DNA from 2 places in the Formivibrio sp. oc-25 genome. Region 2 is predicted to be linked to the other one. Evidence: riboswitches for the same ligand, from Rfam matches in the RefSeq annotation. Region 2 holds a riboswitch; the other holds the start of a gene.
What was found. A riboswitch is a leader RNA that binds a small molecule or an ion and turns the genes downstream of it on or off. The one in region 2 is predicted to bind manganese.
Positions count from the first base shown of each region.

Region 1: another riboswitch for manganese. It lies ahead of AC0KVQ_RS14525 (TerC family protein); the one in region 2 lies ahead of AC0KVQ_RS05275 (TMEM165/GDT1 family protein).

Region 1 is NZ_JBVVOL010000033.1:1,449-11,257, forward strand. It holds gene nrdD (anaerobic ribonucleoside-triphosphate reductase) at 1-2,039, opposite strand, end outside; gene AC0KVQ_RS14525 (TerC family protein) at 2,405-3,088, opposite strand; yybP-ykoY riboswitch at 3,180-3,281, opposite strand; gene tpiA (triose-phosphate isomerase) at 3,488-4,249, opposite strand; gene dhaL (dihydroxyacetone kinase subunit DhaL) at 4,362-4,988, opposite strand; gene dhaK (dihydroxyacetone kinase subunit DhaK) at 4,998-5,993, opposite strand; gene AC0KVQ_RS14545 (glycerol dehydrogenase) at 5,993-7,078, opposite strand; gene AC0KVQ_RS14550 (glycoside hydrolase family 31 protein) at 7,163-9,577, opposite strand; gene AC0KVQ_RS14555 (TRAP transporter large permease) at 9,732-9,809, opposite strand, start outside.
Region 2 is NZ_JBVVOL010000005.1:141,970-151,778, forward strand. It holds gene gluQRS (tRNA glutamyl-Q(34) synthetase GluQRS) at 1-278, opposite strand, end outside; gene fdxA (ferredoxin FdxA) at 344-667, shown strand; gene rpsF (30S ribosomal protein S6) at 878-1,246, shown strand; gene priB (primosomal replication protein N) at 1,254-1,559, shown strand; gene rpsR (30S ribosomal protein S18) at 1,571-1,807, shown strand; gene rplI (50S ribosomal protein L9) at 1,825-2,274, shown strand; gene AC0KVQ_RS05250 (AI-2E family transporter) at 2,446-3,540, shown strand; gene AC0KVQ_RS05255 (RpiB/LacA/LacB family sugar-phosphate isomerase) at 3,743-4,384, shown strand; gene AC0KVQ_RS05260 (hypoxanthine-guanine phosphoribosyltransferase) at 4,478-5,032, opposite strand; gene AC0KVQ_RS05265 (adenine phosphoribosyltransferase) at 5,105-5,659, opposite strand; gene AC0KVQ_RS05270 (NCS2 family permease) at 5,666-6,958, opposite strand; gene AC0KVQ_RS05275 (TMEM165/GDT1 family protein) at 7,028-7,600, opposite strand; yybP-ykoY riboswitch at 7,621-7,785, opposite strand; gene AC0KVQ_RS05280 (low molecular weight protein-tyrosine-phosphatase) at 7,837-8,322, opposite strand; gene rarD (EamA family transporter RarD) at 8,562-9,437, shown strand; gene AC0KVQ_RS05290 (23S rRNA (adenine(2030)-N(6))-methyltransferase RlmJ) at 9,444-9,809, shown strand, end outside.

The DNA of each region.
Region 1 (9,809 bases), on a different contig from region 2:
ACCCGGCGGGTGACGGAGAGCGATGCGCTATCGTTATTGCCGCACTGCGGGCAGGTATAACCTTCTTCGGAGGCGCGGGTTTCGCCCATGAAACCGCACTTGCCGCACGAATCCACCGGTGTGTTGGTGCCGAAGTAAGGCACGTGTTCCACGGCGTAATCCCAGATCTGTTCCAGCGCCTTCAGGTTGTGGCGCATATTGGGCAGTTCCACGTAGCTGATATGGCCGCCGCTGGCATCCTGGGCAAAGCCGGCCTCGAAGTCGATTTTCTCGAACGGGTTGACCTTGCGAAATACATCCAGGTGGAAAGAGTTGGTGTAGTAGCCCTTGTCGGTGACCTGATCAATTTTGCCAAAACGTTCCTGATCCAATTTGCAGAAACGGTGGCAGAGCGATTCGCTCGGCGTGGAGTACAGCGAAAAGGCAAGCCCGGTTTCTTTCTGCCACTGTTTGGTCGCGGCATTCAGGCGCTTGATCAGGTTGTGCAGGAATTGCTTGCACTCAGCATCATCGTAGGGGTGCTGACCAAACATCAGCAGGCCGACTTCATGCAGACCGATATAGCCGAGCGAGATCGAGGCGCGGCCATTTTTAAAGAGCGACATGATCTCGTCATGCGGGGCAAGCCGGCGGCCAAACGCGCCTTCCGAGTACAAAATCGGGGCAACATTGGCCTTGACGCCTTCCAGGCGATGGATGCGGCACATCAGCGCCTTGAAGCACATCTGCAGGCGTGCTTCGAACAGCTCATCAAAGCGGGCCAGATCCCCACGCGATTCGATCGCGATACGCGGCAGGTTCAGGCTGACCACGCCAAGGTTGTTGCGCCCATCCAGCACTTCCTTGCCGTTTTCATCGCGCCATGCCGACAGGAAACTGCGGCAGCCCATTGGCGATACCGGAATGCTTGAACCGGTAATTTGGCGGTTGAGCTTGGTGGAGATGATGTCCGGGTACATGCGCTTGGACGTGCATTCCAGCGCCAGTTGCTTGATGTCGTAATTCGGATCCTGCGGACGCAGGTTGATGCCTTCTTCCAGGAACATCACCAGCTTGGGGAAAACCGGCGTAATACCATCACGGCCCAGACCCTTGATGCGGATCTGCAGGATGGCACGCTGAATGGCGCGTTCCTGCCAGCTCGTTCCCATGCCGAACGAGAAGGTCACAAATGGCTGCTGACCATTCGAGCTGAACAGCGTGTTGATTTCGTATTCGCACGCCTGCATGCCATCGTAGGTTTCTTTTTCGGTACGTTCGCGCGCGTATTTTTCCGCCTCGGCGATGCCGTATTCGCGGGCAACCTCAAGGTTCTTTTCATAGGTTTTCTGCACGAACGGCGCGAGCGTCTGATCGATATTCGGGATGGTCGTACCGCCATATTGATGGCTGGCTACCTGCGCGATGATCTGTGAAGTCACGGCGCAGGCCACGCCAATCGAGCGCGGGCTTTCGATCTTGGCATTGCCCAGGCGGAAACCCTTGTCGAGCATGCCTTTCAGGTCAACCAGGCAGCAGTTGGTAAACGGCAGGAAAGGCGAGTAATCCATATCATGGAAATGGATGTCACCGCTGTTGTGCGCCTCCAGGATATCCTTGGGCAGGAAGTTGCTGGCGAACTGCTTGGAGACGATACCGGCCATCAGGTCGCGCATGACCGGGAAGACATTGGCATCCTTGTTGGCATTCTCCGTGGTAGCTTCGACATCGGTCTTGTGCACCAGACCCATCAGCTTGGCATGCAGGGCCGAGCCGCGGGTACGGATCACATCGCGATCATGGCGGTATTCAATATAGATCCGGGCGACTTCCGGATAATCCTTCATCAAGGCATCTTCAACCATTTCCTGAATGGTCGGGATATCGAGCGTGGCCTGGTCGTGCGTTCGGCATTGCTGTTCAACCTTGAGTGCGATGCTGAGTGCCAGTTCGCTCGGCGCGGGATGGTGGGCGGCACGGGCGGCACGCTCGCACGCCTTGGCAATCTTGGTTCCGTCATACTCCACAACGGCGCCATCGCGCTTGGTGACTTTCAGCATCGTGATCTCCTGTTGACCGGCTCGAGGCAGTGGCTGCCGGTTTTTTTACAAAACGAAAGGTGCCCATTGCGCAGGCACCTTCCGAGGTTATGGCTGGCTAATGTAGAGGATTCGTTTCTGCTTGTGGGTGCAATTTTTGCATTTTTCGATACGAAAATTTGCTTTGGATCAAAGGATGTTTTTTTGCTGCAAATCACATCATGTTGTGTTCGTGTTGTCTAGTATATCAATATGTTGTGTTTGTGGGGCGTGCCACTTTGGCAGGCAATGTGCCGATATCGGGTGTGTAAAAAAGAAAATGCCGCGCATGCGCAAGGCATGTGCGGCACTTCAGGAAGCTTGGCGTCGCTGGTAATGGCTGATGTTTATGCGTTGGCGGTACGGATGCGCATATAGTGGCCGCCACCCAGAACGATGCCGAATGACATGACGTAGGCGATCACGATGAGCGCGGGGTGTGCTGCCACCAGCGGTTTGAGCAGGTTTTCGCTGGTGATCATTTTGGCTGCGGTATAGGCCAAAACACCAGAGCCGATATAGATGATGGCCGGATAGCGCTCGACCAGTTTCAGCACCAGCGTACTGCCCCAGACGACAACAGGAATGCTGATCAGCAGTCCGAGTACCACCAGCAGGAAGTTGCCGTGCGCAGCGCCGGCCACGCCGAGAACATTGTCCAGGCCCATGACTGCATCCGCAATCACAATGGTCTTGATGGCATCCCAGAACGTGCTGCCACCTTTATGCTCGGATTCACCATCTTCATTTTCAGCCAGCAATTTATAGGCAATCCAGACCAGCGCCAGACCCCCTGCGAGCATCAGCCCCGGGATTTTCAGCAGCCAGACAACAATGATGGTCATCAGTGAGCGTACGGCAATGGCACCAAACGTACCCCAGACAATGGCTTTTTTCTGCAGATGGGCTGGCAGGTTGCGTGCGGCCAGTGCGATAACGATGGCGTTGTCGCCAGCGAGTACCAGATCAATAACAACAATCGAGAGAAGCGCGGAGAGAAAATGCATGCTGAAGATGGAAGCTATATCCATGACAATGTCCTTTGGCAATTGTTAACCTCAGGCGCAGGATATGGGACGCAAGACAATTGCCCCGGGGATCCGGCACGGCAAAGGTCTTGCTAAGGCATTGGCAATGCCCGATATAGCCGGGAAATGAATTTCCGTATTGACGACTACATCTCGATCTTGAGAAGACCGAAAGCTACTCCCCTTTGGAGGGTGTTCAACTGAACGTGGTGATACTAAAAAACAAAATGAACGAAGTCAATTATAGACAGGATGTGAAAATGTAACGAATTCCTGCCTGAAAACGAATTGCCTGATTTTAATAAAACCAGGCAATTTCATGCATGAAGGCAATGATGCGATTTTGAATCGCTATTACGACTAATTCTTAATGATCAGAATGTCGAATATCTGTCAGAATATTTACGCGGCCAATACGGCGCGGTAAATCGCGACAAACTCTTCTGCTTTCAATGATGCGGACCCGATCAATCCTCCGTCGACATTGGCGATGGTGGAAATGCTGGCGGCATTGCTGCCGTTCATACTGCCGCCGTACAGGATGGGCGTATCCTCACCGGCCTGTGCATGCTTGGCGACCAGATATTTGCGCAGGAAGCCATGAACCTCTTCGATCATTTCCGGCGTGGCAGAAACACCGGTGCCGATGGCCCAGCGCGGCTCATACGCCAGAATCAGCTTGTCGCGACCAAGCGTGATCAGGTCGAAGGTCGCATCCAGCTGGTGCAGGAGCACCGTCCAGGTTTCCCCTGCCTCGCGTTCTTCGCGGGTTTCGCCGATGCAGAAAACCGGCGTCATTCCGGCATCCAGCACGGCCCGAATCTTTTGTGCGATCAGCGCATCATTCTCGGCGTGGTAGCCACGGCGCTCCGAATGTCCGAGCAGAACGTATTGCGTGCCGAAATCCTTGAGCATGCCGCACGCCACATCGCCGGTATAGGCACCGGATTTGTGCTGTGAGGCATCCTGTGCCGCCAAGCCAATGTCACTGCCTGCGAGCAGTTCACTCACTTGTGCCAGATAAGGGTAGGGTGGTGTAACCACCATCGAAACCGCTGCATCGAGCTGCGGCAATTCAGCACGAAGTGCACTGACAAGCGCTGCGTTAGCCTGCAGCGAGCCATTCATTTTCCAGTTGCCGATAACGAATTTGGGGGCAGCCACGGTCTCTCCTTCCGGTTTTTGCGTTGTTGTGAATGATCGGGATGCGCGAGGGAATGTCGCGGTGATACCCATGGCCCGTACCGGATGAGCAGTACGGGCCAACAGGGGTGTTTTAGCAGGCCAGGAGCCTGGTGGCAATCACGCCAATTGCTGTTGCACCGGCATCGGGGAAATTCACACTGCGTTCGCCCACATAGCTTGCGCGGCCTTTGCTGGCGCTGATCAGCTTGGTTTTTTCCGCACCGTCCACTGCGGCTTGCGCGGCAGCCTGGAATGCCGGCAACAAGGCAGACTGGCTGGCTGCGCTGGCCTTGATCGATTCCACCAGCGGAATCAGGGCATCGAGCAGGGTTTTGTCTCCCAGCTTGGCGCCACCGCGCTTCTGGATGGCATCGATGGCCGATTGCAGCATCTCGGCCAGCTCGGTCAGGTTCAGCTCGGATTTATCCTGGGCATATTTGCCCATGCCACGGAAGGCCGAACCCCAGATCGGGCCGGAAGCGCCGCCGCAGTGTTCGGTGATGATCATGCCGCAGGATTTGAGGAAGGCACCGATATCGTCGGTTTCCAGATCATTCCATTCGGCCTTGACCTGCTTGAAGCCCTTGGCCAGCGACATGCCGAAGTCACCATCACCGGCCACGGAATCCAGCTCGCAGAACGGGACTTCATTTTCGATGATGATGTCGCACATGGCGGCAACGGTGTTGATAACGTTTTCTTTACGGATGGTGCTCATGCGTGTTCCTTATACTTTCAGTGCCGGTGTATCGGCCGGGGCATCCAGCAATGCCTTGAGTTCGTCGTCCAGCTTCAAGAGCGTGACCGAGGCGCCGGCCATATCAATCGAAGTCATGTAATTGCCGACAAAGGTACGGTAGATCTTCAGCTCGCGCGCTTCCAGTTCCTGGGTCACCGAGTTGTTGAGCAGATACAGTTCCTGCAGCGGCGTGTTGCCCAAGCCGTTGACCATCAAGGCCACTTCATTCCCCGCCACGTATGGAAGATCTGCGGCAATTGCTTCGACCATACGGTAGGCCAGTTCGCTAGCACTTTGCATCTTTTCGCGGGCAATGCCCGGCTCACCGTGGATGCCGACACCGAATTCGATTTCGTCATCGGCGATCTTGAAGGTCGGCGAGCCCTTGGCAGGTACGGTGCAGGAGGTGAAGGCAAAACCGAGGCTGCGCACATTGGCGATGACCTTCTCGGCCACCGCCTTCACGCCTGCCAGATCACGGCCTTCCTCGGCGGCAGCACCGGCGATCTTGTGCACAAAGATCGTACCGGCTACGCCACGGCGGCCAACGGTATAGAGGCTATCCTTCACCGCCACGTCATCGTTGACGTAGACGCGCGCTACCTTGATGTCGTCGTCTTCCTCGGCCATCTCGGCAGCGGCATCGAAGTTCATGCAATCGCCGGAATAGTTCTTGATGATCAGGAGCGTGCCCTTGTCCGACTCGGTCTGCAGGATGCTGTTGTAGACCTGGATGGTCGAAGGCGAGGCAAAGATATCGCCACACACGGCGGCATCGAGCATGCCCTTGCCGACAAAGCCGCCATGCGCCGGTTCGTGGCCGCTGCCACCGCCAGAGATCAGGCTGACCTTGTTCTTGTTGAGCTGCTTGCGGCTCAGGATCTTGTGCTTGGCATTAAAGGCCAGATGCTCGGGATGAGCCTTGACCATGCCTTCGCACATTTCGACAACGATATCTTCGACCTTGTTGATCAGTTTTTTCATCAATGGGCTCCCAGCTTGTCAGCGGCAAGGATGGCGGCACAAACCATGTCGGCGGTGACCGGGAATGGCATGTTGTGGATGGTTTCACCTTCGGCAGTCGCGCCGATGGCAACCTTCATGATCTTCTCGGGCGTCACTTCGGTCACGCTCAGATCGGCCAGGCAGGTCGGCAGGCCAACGGATTGGCAATACTTGATGGTGCGATCGAGTTCTTCCTGCGGGGCATTTTCCAATACGAGCTGGACGATAACGCCGAAAGCCACTTTTTCGCCGTGGAAGAACTTGTGGGTTTCTTCCAGCACGGTCAGGCCGTTGTGGATCGAATGGCACGCAGCCAGGCCGGAACTCTCGAACCCGAGGCCCGAGAGCAGGATATTGGCTTCGATGATGTTTTCGAGTGCCTGGGTGACCACGCCGGCTTCGCAGGCGGCCTTGGCCTTGAGCGAATCTTCGAACAGGGTTTCATAGCAAAGCTTGGCGATCGCATTGGCCGCCATGGTGCTGTGGCCGTGCGAGGCGTTCTTGGCGAACGATTTGGCGCAGGCACGGGCTTCAACCCAGGTCGAAAGCGCATCGCCCATGCCGGCTACCAGGAAGCGTACCGGCGCCTTGGCAATGATGGCGGTATCGACAAGAACCAGATTGGGGTTGTTGCGGAAGAAGAAATATTCTTCGAATTCACCGTGTTCGGTGTAGATCACGGCCAGTGCACTGCACGGTGCATCGGTCGAGGCGATGGTCGGCACAATGATCACCGGCTTGTTGGCCAGATGCGCGACAGCCTTGGCGGTATCGAGCGATTTGCCGCCCCCCAGGCCGATGATGACATCGGCACTTTGTTCATCGGCCAATGCCTTGATGCGCTTGATTTCTGCCCAGCTGCATTCCAGGTTGAAACCGGCGGAGGTCAGGGTGAAAGCAGCACGAGATACCGCGGTATCGAGTTGTGCGCGAACGCGACCTTCGTCATCGGTTGAGGAGACCAGCAGGGCTTTGCTGCCGAACGCGGCAACGTATTCACCCAGATTGCTCAGTTCGTTTTCGCCCTGAACATACTTGGATGGAGAGATCATGACTTTTTTCATGTGCAGCTACCTCTTCTCGGTTGAGTGATGCCGGCCCGAATCGTTCGGGCCGGTCGGCTTGGTACACCTCGGTTTTTTATTACTTTATGCCAGAGCGATTTTCACTTCGCGCCATTGGCTGCCCAGGCAATCCGACAGGATGCGGGCAGTGCCACAACCCAGTGCACGGGTTTCCTGCAGCGGTAGCAGTAGGGTGATTTCGCGTGCTGCGGGCGGGCAGTTGCCGGCGGCGGTTACCTGGATATCCAGGCTGTCGGTTGCCGCCTTGACCGCGATTTGCCACAGGCCGTACTGCTGCTGGCGGTAGCCTTCGCTGTCGCCATCATCCTCGAAGAATTCATCACTGAACTCTGCAGCGCCTGCGGGCGGGAAGATGGCAAAGGCGCGCTCATCGGCCGGCTGGGCAAAATGCTGCTCGGCGATGTTCAGCGGCAGGATGCTGCTTTCGCGCACCAGCAGCGGCGGGCGATCCCACGGTGCTGCCAGCGTGATGGCTTGGCTGCCTTCAAAACGCATGCCGCTCCAGTAATCCACCCAGTTGCAACCTTGCGGGAGGTAGACGACGCGCTCACGCTGGCCGGGTTCGACCACCGAGGCCACCAGCAGCTTGCCGCCCAGCATCATGTCGTCGTTCTCATCATAGCAACGCGCATCCTGCGGGAAGTCGTAGAACGTCGGACGGATCATCGGCTCATAGTTGGTGTGCGAGCGCCACAGCAGGTCGTAGATGTAGGGGATAAAGCGATAGCGCAGCTTGATCAGATCGCGGATGAACGGCGTGATTTCCGGATACATCCACGGCTCGTTGACACTCTTGTCATCGTTCCAGGAGTGGATCGAGAAGCGCGGCAGGAAGATGCCGTGCTGCACCCAGCGCAGGAACAGTTCCGGTTCCGGTGCCGGGCCGGAGAAGCCGCCGATATCGTGACCAGTGTTGGATACGCCGGACAAGGCCAGGCCCATGGCCATCTTCACGTTGTAGCGCAGGGTTTCCCAGCTGGTGTAGTTGTCGCCGGACCAGGTCTGCACATAGCGCTGCATGCCCGCAGCTCCGGCGCGCGAGATCAGGAACGGGCGCTTGGCCGGTTCATAGGCGCGCTGGGCTTCGCTCGATGCCTTGATCATCAAGAGCGTATGCAGCGGCTTGGCTTCTGCGGCACGGAAGGGCTTGCCGAAACCATGCACCAGCGGCTTTTCGCTCCAGATTTCAAATTCGTTGTTATCGTTCCAGGTCGAGGCCATGCCGTATTCCAGCAGGGCATCGGTCACGCGTGCTTTCCACCAGTTGAAGGTCTTCGGATTGGTGAAATCGAGGTAGGCGCCGGTCTCATCCCAGAATTGCACCTGGGTTGGGGTGCCATCTTCATCGTGTACGAACAGGCCCTCAGATTGGGCTTCCTCAAAGCGCGGGTGGTCCTTCAGCAAGCAAGGCTTGATGTTCGGGCACAGCTTCACGCCATGATCGAGGTAGTGGTGCACGAACGCCTTCGGATCCGGGAATTTGTCGCGGTTCCAGTTGAAGACGTAGCGTTTCGGGCCGATCGAGGTGTAGCCAGACGACAGGTGGAACGAATCGCACAGGATGTCGTGCTTCTTGCAGCCATCGAGAAATTCGTTCATGCGCTCCTGGGCGTCGGGCGCATCGGTGTAGGTCATGGTCGAACCGGAATAACCCATGCCCCACTTCGGCGTGAACGCAGGGCGGCCGGTCAGCCAGGTATAGCGGCGGGTCACGTCGGCCGGAGTGTTGCCAGCGATGAAGTAGTAATCGAGATCGCCATGGTCAGCCACGAAGTAGCGATAGTGACCATGGTAGTTGTCGAGCTCCTTGCCCATGTTGAAGGTGCAATCGGCCAGCGTGTCGTAGAACAGACCGAAGGTCACCTTGCCGGTCTTCTTGTAGGTCAGGTAGAACGGGATGTGCTTGTACAGCGGATCGGTAGTCCGTGCGTTGTAGCCCATCGGGTCGACGTTGCACATGCGATAGCTCTGGCCCATGCGGTTGGCTTCGCCAGCACGCTCGCCCAGGCCGAAATACATTTCGTCGGCTTCACGCTTGAGGTAGTGATAGACCTTGCTATCCCACCAACCAAAGTTGTAGCTCTGGGTGTAGCGGTCGCTGGCGGCTTTTTGCCAGACGCCATCAACCAGTGTTTCCCAATGGCAATAGAAACCGGTGAGCTGGATAGTCAGGCGGATGCTCTCGGTGCTCAGGCACAGGGTCTCAGCAGTTTGTTCCAGCTTGAATTGCGGCAGCGCAAAGCCGGAAAGATCAAAACGGTCACGGCCGTCATAGGCAATATCTTCGGCACCGGGGGCAATGGCCCAGGTGCGCGGGAAACGCAGCTCGCCCAGGGGTAGCAGCATGACGCGCACCATGTCCTGCTCCAGGACAAAGATATGCGCGACATGACCTTCTGCGCTGGTCAGGGTCAGCTTGTTACCTGCGTTTTCCGCGAGGGTGAAAACCGGGTTATTCGACATCGTTGGCTTTAACATTTTCAGTTCTCCAAGGCAAAACGTTCCCCTCAGTTCCGTTTGGCCTGATTCAATAAGGGATTTGCCTTGCTATCCCGAGGACCGAGAGGAGGATCAGTCCTCGGGACAGTGGCAAAAAATATTAGGAATTAAAATAGATTATTAAAACGGGAAATTAGCCCACCTTGCCGAGCACCACTTCCGGCAACCAGAGTGACAACGCCGGAATGTAGGTGACCAGGAAGAGGCCGAT
Region 2 (9,809 bases):
TGCTTATCACTCTGCCGTTCGACCGCACCATCCCACTCGAAACCGAATCTCTCAAGATCAGCAAGTATGCGATCGTCCGCCCCTCGCATCGTGCGTGCGGCATCGATATCCTCCATGCGCACAAGCCAGCGTCCACCCACACTGCGCGCGGCCAAATAACTGGCAACCGCCGCCATCAGCGACCCCATGTGCAGATCACCCGTTGGGCTTGGCGCAAATCGCCCGACCGGCAGACGGGCCGCATGATCGCTTGCAGCCAAACATCCAATACCTTTCATTGCCCGATTGCTCTGCTAGAATAAGTCAATACTTGCACAAACCACCTCAGAAGAGAGAAATCAACATGGCTTATGTTGTGACAGATGCCTGCGTGAAATGCAAATACACCGATTGCGTAGATGTATGCCCGGTGGATTGTTTCCGTGAAGGCCCCAACATGCTGGTAATCAATCCGGATGAATGTATCGATTGCACGCTTTGCGTCGCGGAATGCCCGGTTGAAGCCATTTATGCCGAAGACGATGTTCCTGCCAACATGCAGGAATACATCGCCCTTAACGCTGAACTATCCGAAGCCTGGCCGCCCATCGTGGAAAAGAAAGATCCTCTGCCCGATCACGAAAAATGGGCCGCAATCCACGGCAAGTTCGACCAAATCGAACGCTAACGTGAACAACATGCCCAGCCTTGCCTGGGCATGTCATCCCTCAGCCATCACCGATACATTCCGACCAAGCCGACACGTGCATCGGGTTGCGCCAGCCCCCTCGAACACGTCTATTGAAACAAACCGCTTCCCGCAGTTATAATGCTCGGCTTTCCACCCTTGCCTGACCGAAGTCGCTAACGGCAGGCTGTGTACCCAAAAGGAGAACCCATGCGACATTATGAAATTGTGTTTATCGTACACCCGGATCAAAGCGAGCAAGTGCCTGCAATGATCGAACGCTACAAGTCCCTGATCACCGCCGGCAATGGCAGCATCCATCGCCTGGAAGACTGGGGCCGTCGTCAACTGGCTTACCCGATCCAGAAAATCCACAAGGCTCACTACGTGTTGATGAACATCGAAGCTGGCCAGGATACTCTGGATGAACTCGAGCACGCCTTCAAATTCAATGATGCCGTACTGCGCCATCTGACCATCAAGATGGAACATGCTGTCACCGAAGCATCCCCGATGATGAAGGAATCGGAAAAGGCAAAATCACTGACTCCGGCCGCTGATGCGCCGGCAGCTGCCTAATCCACTCTTGAATCATAGCAATCAGGTCTGGCTGCATGGCGAACTGACTGAAAAACAGGCTTTGCGCCACACTCCAGCAGGGGTACCTACCATCGAAGCGGTGTTGGGCCATCTCTCGGAGCAAAGCGAAGCAGGTTTGACACGCCGTGTTGAATGCCTTGTGCAGATCGTAGCGCTTGGAAAAACAGCAGAACGACTCAGTCGAGTTCCAGCAGGAACAAAATTGGCAGCTTGTGGTTTTTTGGCCGCCAAAAGCCTGCGCAGACGCCATGACCTAGTATTGCATGTTGAAGAATTTGAATTGCTGAATTGAGGAACAACATTATGAAACCCGCACCGCGCAATCTTTTCCGGCGGAAAAAATTCTGCCGCTTTACCGCTGAAGGCATCGATCAAATCGATTACAAGGACATCGGCATCCTGAAGGACTTCATCAGCGAAAACGGCAAGATCATTCCGGCTCGCATCACCGGCACCAAGGCCAAATATCAGCGTCAGCTTTCTACCGCGATCAAGCGTGCTCGCTTCCTCGCCCTGCTGCCGTACTCTGATCAACACTAAGCGAGAGGAAACAGAACATGCAAATTATCCTGCTCGAAAAAGTTGCAAACCTTGGCAATCTCGGCGATGTCGTGAAGGTGAAGGATGGCTTTGCCCGCAACTTCCTGATCCCGCAAGGCAAAGCCAAGCGCGCTACCGAAGCCAACCTGCAAGAGTTCGAAGCTCGTCGCGCCGAACTGGAAAAGCGTCAAGCTGAAATCCTGGCCAACGCCCAAGAGCGTGCCGCCAAGCTGGAAGGTGTTTCCGTTACTGTCGGTCAAAAGGCTGGTGTTGATGGCCGTCTGTTTGGTTCTGTAACCAACCAGGACATCGCCGATGCATTCACCAACAGCGGCATCGAAGTCAAGAAGGCTGAAGTTCGCCTGCCGGAAGGTCCGTTCAAGCAAATCGGCGAATACGATGTTGCACTCGCACTGCACCACGATGTCGTTGTAAACGTAAAGGTTGTGGTTCAAGGCGAGCAGTAAGCCAACCACCTGCCTCTGGACTGTAGCCTCTTCGGCTAACGGTTGCACAAAAACCCCGCATTTCACCAATGCGGGGTTTTTCACATCCAGTACCGGTCTGACATCCGGGAAATAGCTTTTCGAACCAATCGTGTATGGTTAAAGTAGCAGGCAAACTTCACGAAAATGATCATGCCCAAACCACTGGAATCCCCACAAATCCGTCGCGTCGTAGCCTTTGGCTTTCTGGTGTTGATCTTTGGCAGCACCCTGTGGGTACTTTCGCCATTCTTCACTGCGCTTGCCTGGGCGGGCATTTTCGCTTATGTAACCTGGCCACTCTACCGCAGACTGAATCATCGCCTGGACAATCGCAGCTCGCTGGCTGCGCTACTGATGACAGCAGGGGTAGCACTGACATTGCTGGCACCATTGGCCTGGGTGCTGATCACGGTTGCCGCTGACCTTGCCACCGCTTCAGCCATGCTGCGCAATGTCATGAGCCACGGTCTGCCACCGCTGCCCAGCAATATCCACAACTGGCCTGCAGGCGAATGGATCATTGCGCAATACAGCGCCATTCAATCAAATCCGGAGTGGCTCCGCGCAAAGATCGAGGCCATTGAACTGGCTGATCCAGCAACCTGGAAAGCCATTGCTGGAAATGTCGGACGTAATCTTGCCAAATTTTCGCTTGCGGTATTTGCCCTGTTTTTCCTGTATCAACATGGCGAATCGGTATCAGCACAATTTGACCGGGTAGCCAGCCATTGGCTGGGAGAATCCGCACGGGGTTATTTGCGAGCAGTGGGCACCACGGTCCACGCTGTGGTATTCGGCATTGTCTTGACTGCCCTCGCTCAAGGCATTCTGGCAGGATTGGGCTACTGGTTTGCCGGAATCAAATCAGCCGCTTTATGGGGTGCCGTGACCGCACTGATCTCACTCATCCCGTTCGCAGGACCCATTGTATGGATCTCATTGTCGATTGGCTTATTGGCACAAGGAGAAACTGCTGCTGCAATCGGCTTGGCTGTGTGGTGTGCCCTGATTGTTAGCTCCGTGGATAATCTGGTACGCCCGCTCGCCATCAGCGGCCCCACTCGCATACCCTTCCTGCTGGTCTTTCTGTCAGTACTCGGTGGCATCAACGCCTTTGGCCTGATTGGCTTGTTTGCAGGTCCGGTTCTGCTCGCTGTCTCCCTAGCCATTTGGCGTGAATGGCTCGAACACACCCGAAGCATCCTTCTGGATGAGAATCCACATCATACGAACCGATCGGATTGACTATCCGAACTACATGCCGACCCTGGTCGACCAGCCCGGAAATGGGTTGCCTTTAACCCAAGACCAGTTTACCCTTGCACCGCTCGCGCGGTAGTCAGTTGTTTTTTACCGCTCACATGAGACCGGTAACCTAATCAACTGATCGCTGCATTTATGTATTTGGCAAGGCAAGTTGCCACCAAGCACTGTAAGGTAAATCACCATGAAAATCGCCCTCATCAACGAAAACAGCCAAGCGGCCAAGAACGAAATCATCTTCAATGCACTCAAGACCGTTGCCGAACCGCTCGGTCACACCGTCTTCAACTACGGCATGTATGGTGCTGAAGATAAGGCTTCGCTCACCTACGTGATGAACGGTCTGCTTGCAGGTATTCTGCTGAATTCAAAGGCTGCTGATTTTGTCGTGACCGGCTGTGGCACCGGCATGGGCGCCATGCTCGCCTGCAACTCGATGCCGGGCGTATTCTGCGGTCTGGTCATCGACCCGACCGACGCCTTCCTGTTCGGCCAGATCAACGACGGCAACGCCATCGCCATGCCGTATGCCAAGGGCTTCGGCTGGGCTGCTGAACTAAATCTGCAAGACTGCTACCGTAAACTGTTCGACGGCGAACGCGGTTTGGGCTACCCCAAGGAACGTGCTGCCATCATGGCCAAGAACCGTGACATTCTGAAGCAGATGAAGGCCGCAGCCTGCAAGGACATGCTGACCGTCCTGAAGGAAGTGGATCAAGACCTGTTGAAGGCGGCTATTGCCGGCGAGAAATTCCAGGAATACTTCTTTGCCAATGCCCAAGACCAGGAAATTGTTGTCTACATCAAGGGCGTACTGGCTGTCTGATAACTGATGGTTTGCATCACCCGGCACGAGTCATAACGGTTCAAGCACCTTATCCGTCTCGTGCCGGTTCAGGCAACACATCACATCTGGGGATCACAGGCCTTTGACAGCGTAAATCGCCAAAGTATTACGCCAATAATCCTGATAATCCATGCCGCAGCCGAACAGGAAACGATCTTCCACTTCCAGGCCGACAAAATCCGCCTTGATGCCAGGCGCCTTGCGCTCATGCAGTTTATCGATCAGTACTGCAACCAATACCTCTTTGGCGCCTTGCTTGCGGCAATGCTCAACGATAGCAGCCAGCGTGTGACCTTCATCCAGAATATCGTCGATGATCAAAACGGTACGACCGCGCATATCACCACGCGGCGGAACCTTCCACTCAATCTCGCCTCCGCTCGTTTCCATCCGATATCGTGTCGCATGCAGATAGGACATCTGTAACGGCAATCTGAGCTTGGGTAGCAATTGACCTGCCAGGATCATGCCACCATTGAGAACGGTATACACGATCGGATTTGCAAGACGCAGGCGCTCGGTCATCTCGGCGCCCATGCGCTCGATGGCAGCCAGTACTTCGGCCTCATCATGCAGACAATCGGCATTTTCGAGAATCGATTCAATTTGTGGTAGTTCCAGAGTCACGGTACCAGTTCCAAAAACAAATGAAAAACAGCGAGGGCATTATCTACCCTCGCCTGGCATGCTTCAACGATTTCAATGACCTTCGAAATCGCACACGGTAAACAGCGGTATGCCTTCTGCGCGGATCAGTTTCGACCCGCCCAATTCGGGCAGGTCGACAATCGCAGCCGCTTCCACCACTTCGGCACCGATACGGGTCAGCAATTTTGAGGCCGCCAGCATCGTACCGCCAGTGGCTACCAGATCGTCGATCAGCAAGATGCGATCACCACTGCAGCAGGCATCGGTGTGGATTTCGACGGTAGCCGAACCATATTCGAGTTCGTATTCCTCTTCAACGGTTTGGTACGGCAGCTTGCCTTTCTTGCGCACCGGAATGAATCCCAGGTTCAACTCATAGGCAACTACAGCCCCCAGGATAAACCCGCGTGCATCAACACCCGCCACATAATCAAGGTTTTGATCCATATAGCGATGGACAAAGACATCGACCAGCACGCGAAATGTCTTTTTGTCCTGCAGCAGCGGCGTGATATCGCGAAACATGATGCCTGGCTGTGGCCAGTCAGGCACAGTACGGATACGTTCGCGGATATATTCGGCGTAGAAAGGCTTGTCCATGACCATCATCAGTTAGCCAAAAAAAGCGAACTTTACCAGCCAAAGCGCAGCAATGACGATGACCGCGATCGAAAGATCCTTGAAACGGCCAGCGAATGCCTTGATCGCCACATAGCTGATGAAGCCAAATGCAATGCCATCGGCAATCGAATAGGTAAACGGCATAGCCAGCGCAGTCATGACTGCCGGCGCAGATTCCGTCAGATCACCCCATTCAATTTCAGCCAGGCCACGGGTCATCAAGACCGCCACGTAACACAGTGCAGGAGCGGTAGCAAAACCAGGAACCGAACCAGCCAGGGGCGAGAACAGCAAGGCGGCCAGGAACAGAATGGCCACCACCAGCGAAGTCAAACCGGTACGACCGCCCACGGCGGTACCTGCGGCAGATTCGATATAGGCGGTGGTCGAAGAGGTGCCAAAAGTAGCGCCGGCGGCAATGGCTACGCTGTCGGCCAGCAAAGCCTTCTTCAGACGCGGCAATTTGCCATCCTTGTCGAGCAGACCGGCACGGTGCGACACGCCGATCAGGGTGCCGGTGGTATCAAACAGGTCAACAAAGAAGAATACGAAAATCACGCCAAGCAGACCGGCATTGAGTGCACCCTGAATATCCATCTGCATGAAGGTCGGGGCCATCGACGGCGGCAGCGAAGCCACACCCTTGAATTCAGACAAGCCCAGCAGCACGGACAGCACGGTGACTGTCAGAATGCCGATGATGATGGAGCCGGGCACGCGACGATATTCCAGCGCCACGATCAGGAAGAAACCCAGGATAGCCAGCAAGGTCTTCGGGTCATGAATACTGCCCAGTGTCACCAGCGTAGCCGGGGATGCCACAATTACGCCGGCATTTTTCAAGGCGATAATTGCCAGAAACATGCCAACACCGGCCGAAATCGCCAGCTTGAGTGAATGCGGAATGGCATTGACGATGGCCTCACGCACCTTGAACAGGCTAACGGCCAGGAAAATGATGCCGGAGATGAAAACCGCCCCCAGCGCCACCTGCCAGCTCACCCCCATGCCCTTGCAAACCGTGAAGGTGAAATAGGCATTCAGGCCCATGCCTGGTGCCAATGCAATCGGGTAATTGGCAACCAGCGCCATGATCCCGGTGCCCAGCGCAGCTGCCAGACACGTTGCCACGAACACAGCATTGAAATCCATGCCCGTGATGGACAGAATCGACGGATTGACAAAGACGATATAGGCCATCGTCAGGAAGGTGGTAAACCCGGCGATAACCTCCGTTTTCACGTCGGTGCCGTTTTCCTTCAGCTTGAACAGCTTTTCCAGCATTACGTTCCCCTTTTATATAAAAAAACCGGTCAGCACCTGCCGACCGGCCGGTTTTTTTACTACCCTGCATCAAATCTGCATGCCAACGCCAAGCAATGCCAGCACGCCAAGTATTGCAAACACTGCACTGGCGGCAAAACGCACATAACGCAATAAATGCATGTGTGCCGAAATCCAGTTGCCAAGAATCACCGCCGGCACATTGGCCAGCATCATGCCCAGCGTCGTGCCCATGACGACTGCGAACAGTGGCGAGTACTTGACCGCCAAAGCCACCGTGGCAATCTGGGTCTTGTCACCCATCTCTGCCAGGAAAAAAGCGATCGTTGTGGCGACAAAGGCGCCATAAGGCTTGACTTCCGCCTCGTCCTCTTCAAGTTTGTCCGGCACCAGCGCCCATGCTGCAATCGCCAGAAAACCCAAACCCACGATCCAGCGCAGCACGCCCGGCGCGATCAGATCGGCCACAAATTGCCCGAACCAGCCTGCTGCATAATGATTGAAGACTGTTGCAACAAAAATGCCGGCAATAATCGGCCGATGGCGACGGAAACGAGCGGCCAGCACCAAGGCCAGCAGTTGTGTTTTGTCGCCCATCTCGGCGATGGTTACAACCAGCGTGGAAAGCAGAAAGGTATCCATGGGAAACAGCATTCCGGGGCAGGCAAATCGACACGAGGCAGCACAGTGCGGCCCACCCCTTGAGCGCACTGAGCAAACCTCGGGTCTTGTCAAACTGATCGATGATCAGCCGGATGCACCATAGGCAAAAAGCCCAAGCATGTTGACGCATCCCCGCGCACAAGGCGGCGACTACTCCCCCGAAGAACAGGAGCGCGCATTGTAACGAGCCCCCAGCAGCCGGGCAACCCGAAATATCAAGCTGCTGCCAATTGCGGGCGCACATGTTCCAACAAGCCACGACAGGCATCTTCAATCAGATCAAGCACGTGCTCAAATCCTTCTTCGCCGCCATAATACGGATCGGGCACTTCCATCCCCACGACATTGCGTGCGAACTCCAGGAAAAGACGCAGCTTATGTTTGTGCTCAAGCGGACAACGTCGATCCAGAATAGCCAGATGGCTGCGATCCATGGCCAGAATCAGATCGTACCGATGAAAATCCTGTTCGTTAACCGGCCGGGCACGCAGAAACGACAGATCATAGCCGCGCCTGCCCGCATGCAATTGCGCGCGCGGATCAGGCGCTTCGCCTGAGTGATAATCAAGCGTACCGGCTGAATCCACCTCGACCAGCGCTTCCAGTTGATGCTGTTGCAGCATTCTGCGCAATACGCCATCCGCAGTCGGGCTGCGACAGATATTGCCGGTACACACAAACAATACGGAAAATTTTTTCATTTCAGCAGCTTGCATCAACCAGAAAATAAATATCCCGACATATCAAGCCCAGCGCGTGGGATGTCGGGAGCCTCAAAATTTTGGCAAGTCTACCACCAATGTCAGGCCAGTTTACCGGTATAAGGGATAGTCCTGACCCTGCAATCAGCCTCGTGTTTTTGCACAAAATCGAATCGTAGCTGCTGCCTCGCCGGCAGTCCCTCGGTTAGAATCCATGCTTTGCCCCACCAGACGCCATCATGAATGTCGGTATTTTCTACGCACTGGGGGCTCATCTTTGCTGGTCTTTTTTCTCGGTTTATTTCAAGCTGCTGGATGAAATCCCCTCATTTGAAGTTCTGCTGCACCGCATGGTGTGGTCGCTGTTCTTTATCGCCATGCTGTTACTGATCTTGCGTCGCAAAAGCGGCTTGCTGCCTGTCCGGCAATCGCCACAAATCATACTGAAGTTTGCTGCGAGCGCCGCACTGCTGGCGATCAACTGGTTCACCTATATCTGGGCCGTCCAATCCGGGCGGGTCATCGATGCGAGCCTGGGGTATTTCATCAACCCGCTGGTCAATGTGCTGCTCGGGGTAATGTTTTTGCATGAACGCCTGCGCCCCATGCAATGGATGGCGATTGGACTGGCCGGCTGCGGTGTTTTGTGGCTGACCATACAGCAAGGCCAACTGCCCTGGGTTTCGCTGATTCTGGCTTTCAGCTTTGGCACGTATGGCCTCTTGCGCAAGACAGCGCCCTTGGGTGCACTGGAAGGATTGGCCATGGAAACCCTGTTGCTGTTTCCGTTTGCCGCCGTGGCCATGCTCTGGCTGATTGGCAAGGGGGAAAGCGGCTTCCTGCATGCCACGCCCGGGATTCAATTTCTGTTGCTGCTGGCCGGCCCCATCACTTCGATCCCGTTACTGATGTTTGCCGCTGGCGCACGTCGCCTGTCCATGACCACGCTGGGATTGATGCAGTACATCAACCCGACCATCGTGCTATTGCTCGGTGTATGGCTGTGGCACGAACCGTTCAGCCAGACCCGGCTGGCGGGATTCGCGCTCATCTGGACAGCACTGTTACTCTATAGCGCCGAAAGTCTGCTCTTCGAAAAACTCAAGAAAGCCTGAAATACCATGCTTAGCTACCGCCATGCTTTCCATGCCGGCAATCATGCCGATGTTCTGAAACACACCATCGAACTGATGCTGCTGCGCTACCTGAACCAGAAGGACAAACCCTGGTGGTATGTCGATAGCCACGCCGGAGCCGGTTGTTATGCGCTGCATGAAGGCTTCGCCGCCAAGAATGCCGAATACGAGACCGGCATCGCACGGCTGTGGGATCGCTCCGACCTCCCGCCGGCACTGGCCGATTATGTGAAACTGGTGAAATCGCTGAATCCGGATGGCAAGCTGCGCTATTACCCTGGCTCGCCGATGCTGGCGGAAAAGGTCATGCGCGCAGATGACAGGCTGCGTCTGTTCGAATTGCACCCGAGC